3 regions of the Desulfitobacterium dichloroeliminans LMG P-21439 genome follow, and region 3 is predicted to be linked to each of the others. Evidence: riboswitches for the same ligand, from Rfam matches in the RefSeq annotation. Region 3 holds a riboswitch; each other region holds the start of a gene.
What was found. A riboswitch is a leader RNA that binds a small molecule or an ion and turns the genes downstream of it on or off. The one in region 3 is predicted to bind cobalamin.
Positions count from the first base shown of each region.

Region 1: it holds a riboswitch for cobalamin, as region 3 does, so the genes downstream of both, DESDI_RS10875 (ABC transporter substrate-binding protein) here and DESDI_RS08650 (energy-coupling factor ABC transporter permease) in region 3, are expected to answer to the same signal.
Region 2: it holds a riboswitch for cobalamin, as region 3 does, so the genes downstream of both, cobT (nicotinate-nucleotide--dimethylbenzimidazole phosphoribosyltransferase) here and DESDI_RS08650 (energy-coupling factor ABC transporter permease) in region 3, are expected to answer to the same signal.

Region 1 covers NC_019903.1:2,305,919-2,311,283, reverse strand. The annotation lists gene DESDI_RS10880 (FecCD family ABC transporter permease) at 1-996, opposite strand, end outside; gene DESDI_RS10875 (ABC transporter substrate-binding protein) at 1,098-2,063, opposite strand; cobalamin riboswitch at 2,183-2,325, opposite strand; gene DESDI_RS10870 (phasin family protein) at 2,503-2,802, shown strand; gene DESDI_RS10865 (ABC1 kinase family protein) at 2,839-4,515, shown strand; gene DESDI_RS10860 (HAD family hydrolase) at 4,600-5,250, shown strand.
Region 2 covers NC_019903.1:2,334,519-2,339,883, forward strand. The annotation lists gene DESDI_RS11000 (spore germination protein) at 1-30, opposite strand, end outside; gene DESDI_RS11005 (GerAB/ArcD/ProY family transporter) at 33-1,133, opposite strand; gene DESDI_RS11010 (ATP-binding protein) at 1,370-2,761, opposite strand; cobalamin riboswitch at 2,878-3,056, shown strand; gene cobT (nicotinate-nucleotide--dimethylbenzimidazole phosphoribosyltransferase) at 3,159-4,298, shown strand; gene cobU (bifunctional adenosylcobinamide kinase/adenosylcobinamide-phosphate guanylyltransferase) at 4,325-4,939, shown strand; gene cobS (adenosylcobinamide-GDP ribazoletransferase) at 4,943-5,365, shown strand, end outside.
Region 3 covers NC_019903.1:1,804,806-1,810,170, forward strand. The annotation lists tRNA gene DESDI_RS08570 (tRNA-Glu) at 64-139, shown strand; tRNA gene DESDI_RS08575 (tRNA-Val) at 145-220, shown strand; tRNA gene DESDI_RS08580 (tRNA-Asp) at 227-302, shown strand; tRNA gene DESDI_RS08585 (tRNA-Tyr) at 332-415, shown strand; tRNA gene DESDI_RS08590 (tRNA-Met) at 428-502, shown strand; tRNA gene DESDI_RS08595 (tRNA-Gln) at 542-616, shown strand; tRNA gene DESDI_RS08600 (tRNA-Lys) at 621-696, shown strand; tRNA gene DESDI_RS08605 (tRNA-Gly) at 719-793, shown strand; tRNA gene DESDI_RS08610 (tRNA-Arg) at 801-877, shown strand; tRNA gene DESDI_RS08615 (tRNA-Thr) at 906-981, shown strand; tRNA gene DESDI_RS08620 (tRNA-Leu) at 990-1,074, shown strand; tRNA gene DESDI_RS08625 (tRNA-Ser) at 1,089-1,179, shown strand; tRNA gene DESDI_RS08630 (tRNA-Asn) at 1,200-1,274, shown strand; tRNA gene DESDI_RS08635 (tRNA-Ile) at 1,276-1,352, shown strand; tRNA gene DESDI_RS08640 (tRNA-Gly) at 1,358-1,431, shown strand; gene DESDI_RS08645 (CoA-binding protein) at 1,506-1,895, opposite strand; cobalamin riboswitch at 2,057-2,242, shown strand; gene DESDI_RS08650 (energy-coupling factor ABC transporter permease) at 2,364-3,104, shown strand; gene DESDI_RS08655 (energy-coupling factor ABC transporter substrate-binding protein) at 3,108-3,416, shown strand; gene cbiQ (cobalt ECF transporter T component CbiQ) at 3,468-4,238, shown strand; gene DESDI_RS08665 (ATP-binding cassette domain-containing protein) at 4,363-5,241, shown strand; tRNA gene DESDI_RS08670 (tRNA-Gly) at 5,291-5,365, shown strand.

The sequences.
Region 1 (5,365 bases), 500 kb from region 3:
AGCACCAACAAAGGCGGTAATCACGCCAATAGGAATCTCTTGAGATTGCAGAAGGGTACGGGCAATCGTATCAGACCATAAGAGAAAAGTTGCCCCAGCTAGGGTGGACACGGGCAAGAGAATTCGGTGGTCCGGTCCCACAAGTAGACGCATGAGATGAGGGATGATTAGTCCTACGAAGCCGATAATTCCGACGATTGATACAGCCGCTGTGGCTAACAAAGACCCTACCACAAGTATAGCTAGTTTTTTTCGCTCGACATTAATCCCCAGATGGGTAGCCGCCCGTTCACCTAAAGCGATGACGTTGAACTCTCTTTTCTGAAAGTGAAGATAGGTCAGTCCAAAAAGAAGATAGGGGAGAAGGATGAGGACATCCTGCCAAGTGCTGCTGGCCAAGCTTCCCATCATCCAGAAAATGATTTCCTGCATCTGCTGACCGGAAACTGCGATTAAGAAGGAAAGAAATGCTCCTAGTAGAGCCTGCACCACTACCCCGGCCAGAATTAAGGTTTCGCGTTCGAATTGCCCATTTTGCCTGGACAAGGAAAAGACAAAGGTCAAGGAAATCAGACCACCGGCAAAAGCGAAGAGAGGTAAGACCGATTGACCCAAGAAAGAGGAGGTCCGAAAAAAAAGAATAGCCGAGGCAGCGCCAAGGGCTGCTCCAGAGGATACGCCGAGGATATAAGGATCAGCCAAGGGATTTCTCAAAATCCCTTGGAAAGCAACTCCTGAGGTTGCTAACATGGCCCCAACGATTAAGGCTAAAAAAACCCGGGGGAGGCGTAAATTCCAAACAATAGATTCTTGAGCTACAGACCAGCTAGGATCAAGATTAATCAAGGGTAGCTGGTTCGCAATTATTTTCAAGGTCACACCCAGAGGAAGAGAAACCGAACCCATCATGACACAAAAAACAATGGAAAGTAAAAGGAGTAATGCTAAGCCCAAGGTCCAAGTCAGAGCCTTGGGGGACTTGTTTTTTAAGTTCAAGCCTTGTCATCCTCCTTTTACATAGTAACGCTCATTCTGGGAGCACATAGGGTATTTAAGGGCTTTGGTAATATTGAAAGTATTTAAAAGGGTTCACATATTTAGAAAAGTTCGGGATAAAGGGTTTGGGCGATGCTGGCCAAGCCATCAATGATTCTCGGTCCAGGTCGAGTGACCATATCACTATCCAGCGTATATACCCTAGCGTTTTTTATTGCGTCGAGGGATTGCCAGGCCGGACGTGCTAAGATGGTATCTTTCACATTCTCCATATAGTAAGAATAGGTTTCGAGAATGACTTGAGGATTTTTCGCGATGATTTGCTCCTCGCTATATTGTGCCCAATCCTTCACATCATGGGCAATGTTGATACCACCAGCTTTAACAATTAATTCATTGAGGAAGGTCCCTTCACCCGCTGTAAACAGCCCGGGGTCAACCTCGATCCAAACGTTAACTCGTTCGGAATCCTTGAGGGAGCTGATTTTATCAGCAATGGTCAGTTCCTTTTCTTTCATTACCTGAACTAATTCTTGAGCTTGTTCTTGAGTGTTTGTCAAATAACCCAGCTTTTCAATGGCTTGGTAAGTTACTGCGATGCTTTGGGGGTTGAGCTGAACCACAGGAAGCTTCAAACTGCGAATGGCGGATACGAGTTTTTCATCATGCATTCCCATAACCACTAAATCAGGGTTGAGCTGTAGGATTTGTTCCATGTTAGGGTTTAAACTATCTTCAAAAACAAACTCGACTTTATCTTGGATTCCTACGGGATAATTGTCATAGATGGTGACAGCTACGAGTTTGCTTTCAAGACCCAGAGCATATAGGATTTCCGTTGATGCAGGAGCTAAACAGACAATGCGCTGGGGCTCTGTGGTAAGTGTTGATTCTACCCTGGAATCGTCAGTATATGTCAGGGGATAGCTTGTTTGCTGAGCGGTCTCTTGCTCTGCAGTAGATTTCGGGGGCTGCGAGGTGTTAGAGATGCTCTGACAGCCGCTGATCAAAAGGAACGAAATAGAGAGGGCAATTAGTGTGAATAGAGACAGGGCTTTTTTATGCATAGATTATTTCTCCTTTGTACCGTCGATAAATACGTAAAATAAAAACCTTCTATCACGAGGATAAAAGGTTTTGCTGCACTATAGATTATTTTCGCAGCGCCTATTCCCTATCCTCGAGGATGGTCGCTCATGATTAGGCAGGTTCCTGACTTTAGAATGATGAATCATTCTATTTACAGTGGCGGGACCGTGCCGGAATTGAACCAGCTTCCCTTTTAACTCTTCCCGTAAGGGATAGAGAACCTAATCGCTAGAATATGTAGTTAAGGCAATTATAAAGCATTCAGCAATCAAAACCAAGAGAATTTTAGTAAAGAATAGGATAAGTGAAGAATAACTTTACATGAGTATCTATATTAGCAATTCTTAGAATCTTTTCCAATCAACGTGCTAATACTAAACTATAGTTTCACTCGGTACCGTCAGGAGGTAGTAAAAGATGAAAGATTTATTGAAGAAAGGTCTAGCTTTAGGTTTAGGATTTGCTATCGTAAGCAAAGAACAAATCGAAAAGACGATGGATGAGTTGGTTAAGAAAGGTGAACTATCGGCCAATGAATCCAAGGACTTGGTAGACGAGCTGATAAAAAAGGGTGAAGAACAGCAAAGTGAAATTAATACGAAGCTCAAAGAACAGGTTCAGCAAATTTTGAACGAGCTTAATCTTCCAAATAAAGCGGATATCGAAAGGCTGGAAAATCGCATCGCCCAGTTAGAAAAGGAACCATCTCAGGAGTAAATTATTAATATATTCCGGATGACTAGGGGAATCGGGATGATTAGTAGAAGAATACGTCATGCTCATCGTTATCGTGAAGTCGCAACAATCCTTGCTCGCAATGGTTTTGGCCTCATCCTTGAAGAGATGGGGCTTATTAATTTAATCTCATTTTCCAGGAGAATTTTGCGTAAGGAAGAAGAAGTGGATACCAAAACTCTTGGTGAGCGTTTGCGCAACGCTCTCGAGGAGTTGGGTCCTACCTATGTTAAAATCGGTCAAATTGCCAGCACAAGGCCAGATCTGATTCCTGATTATCTCATCAGGGAACTGGAAAAACTGCAAGACCAGGTTCCACCCTTTTCTTTTGCAGAAGTAACGCAAATTATTCGTGAGGAATTGGGAGCTGCTCCTCAGGAGGTTTTTCAGCATTTCGAGGAGAGACCACTGGCAGCGGCCTCCATCGGACAGGTTCACTATGCTGTACTTAAAACGGGGGAGAAGGTCGCTGTGAAAGTCCAACGCCCCCTGATCAGCGATACCATCGAGACTGATCTGGAGATTCTCTCAGATTTAGCGGCATTAGCAGAAAGACGAATGGACTGGGCAGCATTCTACCATGTACGCGACATGGTAGAAGAGTTTGCCACCTCTTTGCGCAATGAATTAGATTATGAGATTGAAGGTAGTAACGCAGAACGAGTCGGCAGACAATTTGTAGAGGATTCGTCCATTTACATCCCTAGAGTCTATAAAGAATACTCAAAAAAGAGAGTTTTAACCCTTGAATATATTCAAGGAGTAAAGCTCAGTCAATTTCAAGACCTAGCTGAGCTTGGTTATAATCGTAAGGTTCTCGCCGAGAATCTTATTAAAGCTATGTTTAAGCAAATTCTTATTGAAGGTTTTTTTCACGGAGATCCTCATCCAGGAAATATCTTCGTTCTGCCTGGACAAGTGATTGCATTAATCGACTTCGGTATGATTGGCAGGCTTTCACCCGATATGAAGGATCATTTTGCGTCTCTTGTCATCGGTATGATGCGACGCAAGACAGAGGACATGATCGAGGCTGTGTTTGCTATGGGGATTGTGCCAGAAGATATCGATCGTAAAATTCTGTTTCGGGACGTGGATCTCTTACGGGAAAAATATTTGGATGTGCCCTTAAGCGAGGTGCATCTCGGCAATGCCGTCAATGATCTATTTAAAGTGACCTTCAAACATCGGATTATTATCCCCACTGATCTGGTGTTACTGGGTAAATCCCTGCTGAGCCTAGAAGGGCTGGTCGAGCAACTGGATCCTGAAATCAGCATTATCGATATTGCTGAGCCTTTCGGAGAACAGCTGTTCCTCGAACGTTTAAATCCCGGCTTTATTGCCGAAAAGACCTATAGGCATGTCAAAGAGTACTTAGAATTGATGTTGGAACTTCCTAAACAAGCCAGAGGAATCTTCAATAGTATTCAACGGGGGAAGATCCGGGTGGAGATTTATCTACCTGAGTTAGCCACTTTCATACGCAAGCTGGATCGCATAAGCAATCAGCTTTCTTTCAGCATACTGTTATTATCCTTCAGCATTATGATGACCGGATTGATTATCGCCTCGGCACTGGGTAATGAGCCCTTGGTCTTCTGGAGGATTTCGGCCATCGAGGCTGGCTTTATTGTCACAGGGTTGATGTTCCTTCTGCTCCTCGTGTCGATTTTACGTTCAGGGAGATTTTGAACACACAGAAGTGACAAAAAAGATTAGGCAAGTTACAATTGAAGCAAAACCCATGAGACTAAGATAACTTAAAGGAGCATGCTAATGATTAATGGGATAATCTTCGATTTAGATGGAACTCTTGTCGATTCACTGGTGGATCTTGCTGATTCGATGAATAAAGTTCTCGCGAATAAGAGCTACCCTACCCATACCTTGGCAGAATATCAATATTTCATCGGCAATGGAATTCGCAATCTGGTTCGCAAGGCTTTGCCAGATACTGTGCAAAATGAGGTAGAGATTACTCAGTGTTTTGATGCCATGATGGAGGATTATGCCCAGCACTGTTTGGACAAAACCAAGCCTTATCCGGGAATAATTGAGCTTTTGGAGCAAATCAATCAAAGAGAAATTAAATGCGCGGTCCTCTCTAATAAAGTAGATGATTTAACGAAAAAGATTGTCCGTGAACTCTTTCCGAAGCAAAGGTTCGAGGAGGTCCTCGGGTCGAGATTTGACATACCAAGAAAGCCTAATCCGGAGGGGGCCCTCTTTATCAGTGATAGCTTGCAAATCCCGACTTCAGAGCTTATATTCGTTGGGGATACTGGGGTGGACATGGAAGTTGCTCAGAATGCTCAGATTCGCTCTGTCGGTGTAACCTGGGGTTATCGAACCAGAGAAGAATTGGTGGACCATGGTGCTCAGCACCTTATCGATGACCCTCTGGAGCTACTGCAGTTATTAGGCTAAGTAAGCTAGAGCACGGATGTCCACAAACAGGGTACATATAGGTAAATAGGATATTTATAGTAGTATTAGTTGTGCTACTAGTTGGGCTACTAGTTGGGCTACTAGTTGGGTTAAT
Region 2 (5,365 bases), 530 kb from region 3:
CGAAATCTGCACCGGCTTGTTATTGCTCATAGCTAATTCCTCTTCTTCAGCGCTTTCTTAACTCTCTCTTTTACAATAAACACTCCGAAAAGACCTACAACCACCCCTAATTCAATCCACAAAGCAAACTTCAAGAATAAATGAGAAACAAAGTAAGTCTTGTTTTGAATGGTCGGCAAGAAAAATATAAAAACTAAAAAAATAAAGATTGCCACTACAAAACTTAATCCATTTCGTGATTTTCTCGAAAGAAGCTGTCTCAATCCCTCTGAGCTCGCATAATGAAATAAGGAGATGCTGAAAAAAGACCCAGCCATCCAGGAGACGACTTGAAAAGCCTCCATTCTCTCAATGAAATCACCCACGGAGACCATCTGGGCAAGAATCAAAATGGAGTAGACTTGTCTGGAGCCTACCTCTACCCCCAGTACCGCAATAATCGCAAAGATGAGAGCTATCAGCACTGATGACCCGGTTAGGACTCCACCGATCTTCATCTTAAACATATCCTTGGGTTTATTATGATAAGCCATGAGAACTCCCATCACGATACAGACCCCGAGCCATGAGGCCGGTAGAATGACCCCTTTAGCTATTTCCAAGAGGCTATGCTGGAACATCGGCTCGATATTATCAATGTTAAACATCTTAACATTGAAGACAATGATAAACAGAAATGAGGCGATTACGACTAAACAGATGATTTCCGACATACTCATGATAATTTCAATTCCTGAGCAAACTGCATAAGTACTAACCAAGAGTATAAAAAACAGAAAAACATAGCTGGGAGTATCCGGCATAATTATTGAAATATAAAACTCAACCGTCGACTGAACGAGCTGCATGGTGACCACAATAAAAAAAGCGCTAATTACAAAAGTGCATACCTTCCCTAAGTACTTTCCGAGGATTTTCTCACTGTATTCGAACATTGTTAACCCTGGGTATTTAAGTCCCATTTTATAGAGCAACCAGCCGCTGCACACCTCAATAGCTAAAGCGATTAACAAGGGTTGCCAGAAATCTTGGTGTAATTCTCGCAAGATAAGATTAGGAATACCAAAGGATAGTGCTATAGTAAGGGCAAAGGTTGAATACACCTGTCGATTGGACACCCGATATTTCATCATTTCTCACTCTCATCATCCTATTTTCTAGTATTAGCTTAAGCACCTTGCTCAATCTTATACATCTTTTTGGTAATCTCACCATTATGAGGTAGTTGGAGTCAAATCAAAACATGACGTCCTACAATCACTATAGAAACCTTTTGGATATAAAAAGATGATCCCTATCCAATACAGGGATCATCTTTTTTAGCACCTTTTTATAAGTGAATTTTATAAAAAATCCAGTTTAGCCAGCTTCAATTTTCCAAGATGGCCTTTTGTTTTGCCCTTAGAAAATCCACAAACTGACGGGCCGTTCGCCCGGAGCGGGCATTATGATTCATGACCCAACGCAAAGCCTGCTGCCGCAAATCTTCTTGAGGAATCTGAAGCCCCTCCTGTGCTGCTAACTCTGCCACGATCTTGAGATAGCCGGCTTGGTCCGGGGTCGGGAAGGTTACCGTAATCCCAAAACGATCGGAAAGGGACAATTTTTCCTCCATATTATCCTGGCGATGAACCTCATCCCCTTGTCGCTCTCCGAAGGTTTCCCGCACTAAATGGCGGCGGTTCGAGGTGGCATAGATGAGCACATTTTCAGGTTTTCCTTCTAAGCCCCCTTCCAGCAGGGTCTTCAAGTTCTTATAATCCGACTCGGTATCTTCGAAGGAAAGATCATCGATGAAGATGATGAATCTGAGGGGTTGCTTCCCAAGAAGGCGAATAATCTTGGGATAATCCTGCAAATCTGTTTTGGATAATTCGACTAAACGCAGCCCACGCTCACAGTATTCTTGAAGAAGGGCCTTGACCAAGGAGGATTTTCCCGTTCCTCGATTGCCATAGAGAATGATGTTATTGGCGGGATAACCATTTAAGAAAAATTCCGTGTTTTCTAAGACAATCCCTTGTTCACGCTCTTGATTGATAAGCTGACCCTTGCGCATGGGATCAGATTTTACCCCCTCAAGCCTTCCAGTGTCGCCACCCCATTTGATGGCCATGCTTTGATTAAATAAACCTGTACCCATGTCTTGATAATAAGCAAGTAGAGCATCAACCATCTCATCTGCACTCCCGCCGCGAAGACTCTCTTTAAGCGTTCTCTGGGCAGTTTGCAGATAATTCTCCGCATAATTCTCTTCCTTACTAGAAGTTACCTTGGAACGCCCCTGAACCTTTGTCCTCCTATCCGCAAAATCCGGCCAAGTCGGCCAGCTCTGCGGAGCCAAAGGTGCCTCTTGCCAAAGCCCGGGGTGATCCACCTCATGGTTTTCCATTTGAGCAAGGATCACGTCCTTGATATCAGAAGCAGTAAGCTGGGCAATCTCACGCCAGCAGAGCAGATCACGCCCGACTAGCTTACGAAGCTCAGGTACATGCCCCCCTCTATACTGTGTCACCTGTCGGGTGAGTTCATTTTCATCCCGGATAATACGGTCCCAAAGATATTCCGGCCAATGGACCTGGGTCGCTAAGGAGCAGAAATGATGGTACTCTCGATAGACTTCCGTGTGATCACACTCTATAGAGCCCGTCTTTTGCAGGAGGTTTTTAAACGAAGCAATCACAGGATCTTCTTTTAGACCGTGAAAAACAACCATGCCATCTATAAGTAGGGCTACACGGGTAAGCTTTGTTATGTTCATCTTGATGCACATCCTTATTATCTCTTTGCAAATTATCATAAGTCTTGAAAATCATGAAGTAAAGAGCAAATTATTCTCTTGACAAAAACTTTGCTTTTGGTAATCTATTACTAAGAGAATATGAATCCATTCTTTGGTGCCCCATACTGGGGAGAATAGGGAAACCGGTGTAATTCCGGTGCGCACCCATCACTGTGAACGATGAGCCTTGACTAGATCCACTGGCGCTTGCTGGGAAGGAGGTCTAAGGCGCTTGAGTCGAAGCCAGGAGACCTGCCAAGAATGAAGAAAGCCTTTCCGGGGGTATTTGGAAAGCAGCGGCGACGAAGGCAAAGTCCCGACCACTTTATATGTGGCGGGGCTTTATTTTTTTTATTTAAAAAGGAGAGGATTAAAGATGAGTAAAACAGAATTAAATCAAGACAAACTATTCCTGGAAAAATTTTATGTTCGTGAAAATTTGACTGAGACTTCCCTTGAAGAATGTCAGGCAGCCTTAAAGCTACTGGTCCAAGGTGTTAAAGACCTGGATAAAAAGGCTATGGAGGCTGTGCAGACACGTCTGGATTCCTTAACCAAGCCTCTCGGTAGCTTAGGAGTCTTGGAGGAGATCGCCAAGCGTTTAGGTGGCATCCAAAGAAATCCATGGCCTGAGATTGAAAAGAAAGCGGTTCTCGTCATGGCCGGGGATCACGGAGTTGTCGCAGAAGGGGTCAGTGCCTTTCCTCAAGAAGTCACCCCCCAGATGTTTTATAATTTCTTAAACGGCGGTGCCGGGATCAATGTGCTTTCTCGCCATGCTAAAGCGGAAGTCATCTGCACCGATGTGGGAATGGCTTTCCCCTTAGACCCTCCGGAGCTTATGCGTCATCGGGTGATGAATGGAACCCATAACATGGCTCAAGGGCCGGCAATGAGTCGTCAAGAGGCACTGCAATCCTTGCTGACAGGTGCCAAAATCGCTCGACAAGCCATTGATTCCGGTTTCCGGGTTTTAGCCACCGGCGAAGTAGGAATCGGGAATACTACTCCCAGTGCCGCGATTATCTCCTTCTACACCGGTTTGCCGGCCCAAGATGTTACCGGACGCGGAACCGGTCTTGATGATGCCGCCTTAATCCATAAGCAAGAAGTCATCACCCGTTCCATCCAAGTCAATCAACCGAATCCTCAGGACGGGGTAGACGTTCTCAGCAAGATTGGTGGCCTGGAAATTGGCGCCCTGGCCGGAGCCATCCTTGAAGCAGCGCATTCCCAGGTACCCATCGTTTTGGATGGCGTCATCTCTACAGCAGCCGCCCTCATTGCCACGTCAATTTGTCCCGCAGCTCGTTTCTACCTGATTCCCTCTCATTCTTCTGTGGAGATTGGTCATGTAGCTGCCCTAAAGCAACTAGAGCTTAAACCGATTATGCACCTGGACTTCAGACTGGGCGAAGGAACAGGAGCGGCGATCGCTTTCCATCTCCTAGATGCTTCGATCCATATTCTTAAAGAGATGGCCACCTTTGAATCCGCAGGAGTAAGCAATAAGTAAAACTAACCAGTATTCGGAGGTAACTTATGTCTAATCTTGTCCTTATTACCGGTGGCGCCCGCAGCGGGAAAAGTAGCTTTGCTGAACTTCTCGCTGCCCATCCCCGTCAGCCTGTTATCTATGTTGCCACCGCCCAAGTCTACGATGAAGAAATGGCTCTGCGTGTCAAGAAACACCAGAATCAACGGCCTTCCCACTGGGCCTTGGTCGAAGAGCCTCTGGCTCTTGCTGAAGTCTTGGAACGCTACCGTCAAGAAAAAGGCGTTATTTTGGTGGACTGCATCACCCTATGGTTGTCGAATCTCCTTCTCTCGCGCTACCCTGAGGAAAAGGCCCTCCAAGGGCGAGAATATAGCGAAGCCCTAAATGAATTAGAGCAATGGATACTAGAGCAAGTGAGAACCGTCTCCGGCTTAGCACAGCAGATTACACCACAGGTCATTATGGTAACCAATGAGGTAGGCAATGGTATCGTTCCCGATAATCCCTTATCTCGAGTGTATCGAGATCTCGCCGGTCGAGCTAATCAAATTTTAGGTCGGAGTGCATCCAAGGTTTATTCTGTCGTTGCCGGGTATCCCGTGGAAATCAAAGCCGCTGGTCAGGCCCTGCTGGATTCCTTGCAGGGAGATGAGAAATAAGCCATGCGCAAATTATGGATTGCCTTGACCTTTTTAACGCGCATCCCTCTTCCCCAGCCGGCGAATGTGACCTCCGAAGAATTCACTCTGAGCCAACATTACTATCCTCTGGTGGGCTTAATTCTGGGGGGAGTGCTTTGGGCTTCCCTAGCTCTTCTTCTCCCCATCTACCCACCTCTGATTACCGCCGCCTTAGTTCTCATCCTCGAGCTCATATTAACCGGGGGAATCCATCTGGATGGCTTCATGGATAGTATGGATGGTCTGCTTTCAGCTCGTACTCCGGATCGCATGCTAGAGATTATGAAGGACAGTCACGTGGGAGCCTTCGGGGCCGTTAGTACGATGGTCTTTTTGCTACTCAAATTCACTTTACTGGCTGAACTATTTTCCCTCGGTTCCCTTGCTGCCCTTTATCTTGTCCTC
Region 3 (5,365 bases):
AACGAAACATTCCATTGACATTTAAGTTCAATTCAGATATACTAACAAATGTTCCGCGAAAATGGCCCATTGGTCAAGCGGCCTAAGACACCGCCCTTTCACGGCGGTAACACGGGTTCGAATCCCGTATGGGTCACCAAATTAGGGCGATTAGCTCAGCTGGGAGAGCGCCTGCCTTACAAGCAGGATGTCGGCGGTTCGATCCCGTCATCGCCCACCAAAATACGGCCCCGTGGTGTAGTGGTTAACATGCCTGCCTGTCACGCAGGAGATCGTCGGTTCAAGTCCGATCGGGGTCGCCATTTTAATTTAATAGCGCGAAACACATAGTGGGTAGGTGGCCGAGTGGTTAAAGGCGGCAGACTGTAAATCTGTTCCGAAAGGTACGGTGGTTCGAATCCATCCCTGCCCACCACTAAAAAAACGTCGCGGGATGGAGCAGCGGTAGCTCGTCGGGCTCATAACCCGAAGGTCGTCGGTTCAAATCCGGCTCCCGCAACCAAAGGTTTTAAGTCAACGGAAGTTGATTTAATAGAAGCGTAGGGATGTCGCCAAGCGGTAAGGCACCAGACTTTGACTCTGGCATTCGTAGGTTCGAATCCTGCCATCCCTGCCATTATGAGCCATTAGCTCAGTCGGTAGAGCACCTGACTTTTAATCAGGGTGTCCCGCGTTCGAGTCGCGGATGGCTCACCATTTTCTAACAAGGCAATGAGATGCGGGTGTAACTCAGTGGTAGAGTGTCACCTTGCCAAGGTGAAAGTCGCGAGTTCGAATCTCGTCACCCGCTCCAAAACAATGCGCTCGTAGCTCAGCTGGATAGAGCGTCTGACTACGAATCAGAAGGCCGGGAGTTCGAATCTCTCCGAGCGCACCATTTTAAATTGTATTAAACAATCCCTTACGCCGTTATAGCTCAGTTGGTAGAGCGCATCCTTGGTAAGGATGAGGTCACCGGTTCAAATCCGGTTAACGGCTCCATAAACAATGCGGGAGTGGCGGAACTGGCAGACGCGCACGTTTGAGGGGCGTGTGGGTAACTCCATACGGGTTCAAGTCCCGTCTTCCGCACCATAAGTAAATATTGCGGAGAAGTACTCAAGTGGCTGAAGAGGACGGTTTGCTAAACCGTTAGAGTGGGTAACTGCTGCGAGGGTTCGAATCCCTCCTTCTCCGCCAGTCAATATATAAAGCACTATTCCTCGATAGCTCAACGGTGGAGCAACCGGCTGTTAACCGGTAGGTTGTAGGTTCGAATCCTACTCGGGGAGCCATGGCAGGGTAGCCAAGTGGTCTAAGGCAAGTGGTTCATACCCGCTCATTCGAGAGTTCAAATCTCTCCCCTGCTACCACACCTGCGGGTGTAGCTCAATGGTAGAGCGCTAGCCTTCCAAGCTAGTTACGTGAGTTCGATTCTCATCACCCGCTCCATACAGAAATTTTAACCGCACTGAAATCAGTGCGGTTTTTGTTGTAATATATACCGAATCATTATATAAAACCTGTTATCTTGGTTGAGCTTGAACCAAAACACATTCGTTGCTAACTAGCATTAAGCCTTTTTCGCGTCCCTTACGAAGCGCTTCTTGACATTCTGCGCCGGGTTGCATCCATACTCTTTTGATGCCAAGTTGAGCACATTCATCGATTATTTTTTCAGTTACTGAGGGTGGAACGATTATACTGACTACGTCAGGCAGGGTAGGTAATGAGCTCAATGAGGGATAGCAAGGCTCTCCATCAATCTCAGAAAGCTTTGGATTGATGGGGTAGACAGTGTAGCCGCTTCTTTTCAGTTTTTTATAAACCTTGTGGCCAAATTTGGCTGGATCCGATGATACTCCGACGACCGCCCAAATTTCCTGATTTAAGCATTCTTGAATATTATTTTGCATTGTTGCGCACCTCAATCTTCTTATATTTCTATTGGGTTATATTCCTATTATAACAACTGCAAGTTCAACATGCGATGCGTCACCTTAAAATGGCAATATATTATGGATAAGATTTTTCTTGATTATATACATTTTGTATAGAAACTTGCTATAATGTTCTTATAATTGAAAAGAGGAAGAGTTAGATTTTCCGAAAGGAAAATCTTAAGGGAAGTCAGTCGATCTGACGCGGTGCCCGCCACTGTAAGAGGGAGTTAATCCACACTAATGTCACTGGAGTTTATCTGAGAAGACGTGGGTTAATGAAGAACTTAAGCCAGGAAACCTGCTCGCCTCCATAGTTCAAAGCAACCTACGGGATGTTAGGGAGGTAGATATCATGTTCGAGATATTTGTATCAAGTTCAGGATAGGACCCTTTCCGTTGGAAAGGGTCTTTTTGTGCTATTAAGATTGAAGGAGTGAGGCCATGTCCAAGCGCTTACAACTCTTTATTGGCTTATTATTGATGTTGCTTAGTGTTCCATACAAAGCATCAGCTATGCATATTATGGAAGGATTTTTGCAACCTGGCTGGGCAGTTGCCTGGGGTGCTTTAACCATACCTTTTGTTGTATTGGGGATATTCTCCATTAAAAAGACCATTTCGTCTAATCCTCGCTTAAAAATACTCTTAGCTATGGCAGGAGCGTTTGCCTTTGTTCTATCGGCTTTGAAACTACCTTCGGTTACGGGGAGTAGCTCACATCCCACTGGGGTAGGTTTTGGAGCGATTCTTTTTGGCCCTACTGCGATGACTGTCATCGGGGTAATTGTGCTTTTGTTTCAAGCTCTGCTTTTAGCCCACGGAGGTCTGACGACTCTCGGGGCAAATGCATTTTCAATGGCAGTGGTCGGCCCTTTTGTGGCCTATGGTGTTTATAAGCTAGTTCAAAAATTCAGAGGCCCTCAATGGCTGGGCGTGTTTTTGGCAGCGTCATTAGCTGATTTAGCTACTTATGTTATGACATCAGTGCAACTTGCTTTAGCTTTTCCGGCTGAAGTGGGAGGTTTTGCGGTTTCTCTAGCCAAGTTCATGGGGATTTTTGCAGTGACTCAGATTCCTCTAGCTATTAGTGAGGGAATCCTAACTGTAATCATCTTTAACGCCTTGAGTAGTTATGGCAAAGAAGAAATGAAAGATCTCAAGCTTTATACAAAGGAGGTCTAAGGTATGGCGAATTCAGTTGTTGAAAAAACAAAGAAATTCAGTATGAAGGTAAATCTTGTGCTCCTATTGAGTGTTGTCGTTATAACTGTCACACCCTTGTTTCTCCTCAAGAATGCTGAATTTTCCGGAGCAGATGGATTGGCAGAGGAAGAAATCATGAACCTTCAAGCCGACTACGCCCCCTGGTTTTCCCCACTCTTTGTGCCTGCCAGCGGAGAGATTGAAAGCTTACTTTTTGCGCTTCAAGCTGCTCTTGGGGCTGGAGTGATTGGTTTTGGTCTAGGATATCTTAAAGGACGAAGTAAGGACTAGAAGCGGAATTCGGTGACTGCTGAACGATGCGCGAAAGGAGCTCTGTGAAAAATGCTTAATACAGATACTTATGCTTATGCTTCACAGCTCAAGGTCATCGAACCGATGCAGAAATTTATCTTTGCCATCCTGACGATGGGGGTGTGCCTTTGGGCGGATAACCGTCTTATCTCCATAGCTGTAATAATAATCATGAGTAGCATTGTCATACTACGTGGAGGCACACCCCTACCATATTTTCTGAAATTAATATCGATACCCATGGCCTTTTTAATAATAAGTGCTTTTACCATTGCGATTGGGTTCTCAATCGATCAACAGAATTTTATATTGGCCATACCTGTAGCAAATTTTTGGCTGGGTATCACTCAAAGCGGATTGCAGCAAAGCATTAATCTGTTTTTTAGAGTATTGGGCTCTGTATCCTGCTTATATTTTCTTGCTCTGAGCACCCCAATGGTGGATTTGTTTTCCGTCCTTCGAAAACTTCGACTTCCTAAGTTGATGATAGAAATGATGGAGCTAATTTATCGTTTCATATTTGTACTTTTGGAAACTGCAGGGACCATGTATACCGCCCAAAATTCTCGACTGGGTTATGTCAACCTTGTTTCAGGGTATCGTTCCATGGGGAGCCTAGTTTCAGCTTTGTTTATTCGCTCTTATAAGCGTTCCAATGAATTATATACTTCTTTGGAGGCTCGGGGATATGATGGAGAGCTTAGAGTCCTGGAAGAAAAATATGTTGGCAATAAATCGCTACTTTACATGGCTGTTGGTATTAACGGGCTGTTAATCTTACTGGCTAGTGTACTAAAGTAGGACTTCGCGAATTAAATTCGTCGTGATTCGTCGACTAGTTGGAATTCAACCCTGTTCAAGCTGTTCGGGAACTGGATTTTCGGATCAGGATAGAGATGACGTTAGATGAGGAAGAAGAGATAGAATGAATGATACTATATTAGAATTAAGAGATCTCCATTATTATTATCCTGACGGGACGCATGCTCTCAAAGACGTCAACATAAAGATCAAGAAAGGGCATGTTACAGCTTTGTTGGGGGGCAATGGGGCAGGTAAGTCCACTCTGTTTCACCATCTAAATGGGATTGTAAAGCCTTCTTCAGGTATCGTGTTCTTTAATAATCAGCCTGTGAATTACTCCCGAAAGGGGCTCGTCGATCTAAGACAATCGGTCGGGATGGTTTTTCAAGATCCGGATAACCAGCTTTTTTCGGCTAGTGTTTATCAGGATATTTCCTACGGGGCGCTAAATCTTCAGTTGCCAGAGGAAGAAGTGCGGAGAAGGGTGGAGCGTGCTCTGGTGAGAACAGGAATTGCTCACTTGCGTAATAAACCTACCCATGCACTTAGTTTTGGACAGAAAAAACGTGTAGCAATCGCCGGGGTGTTAGTTATGGAACCACGGATCTTGGTATTGGATGAACCGACGGCAGGGTTGGATCCTAAGGGAATATCGGAGATTCTCAAGCTCTTAAAACAAACTCAACAAGAGATGGATTTAACGATACTTATTGCTACCCATGATATCGATATAGTTCCGCTCTTTTGCGATTATGTGTTTGTTATGGATGAAGGAAAAGTCTGTTTAGAAGGAACCTGCGGAGAAGTATTTGCTAGGAAAGAGGCCCTGCGCAGTGTTAATCTCAGGCTACCAAGAGTTGGACATCTCATGGAGATTTTAGCGAATCGAGATGACTTCGAACTAGACGATATTCCCATGACAATTTCCGGAGCACGCAGGGAGTTGAAAAAATGGAGAGAGCGCAGCGGTAGGGGACAAGAGGTTTTTTGGGGGGATTAGTAATAATACTTGACTGTTCGCTATTTTTTGTTATAATATTTATTGTCACGCGGAAGTGGCTCAGCGGTAGAGCATTGGCTTCCCAAGCCGAGGATCGCGGGTTCGAATCCCGTCTTCCGCTCCA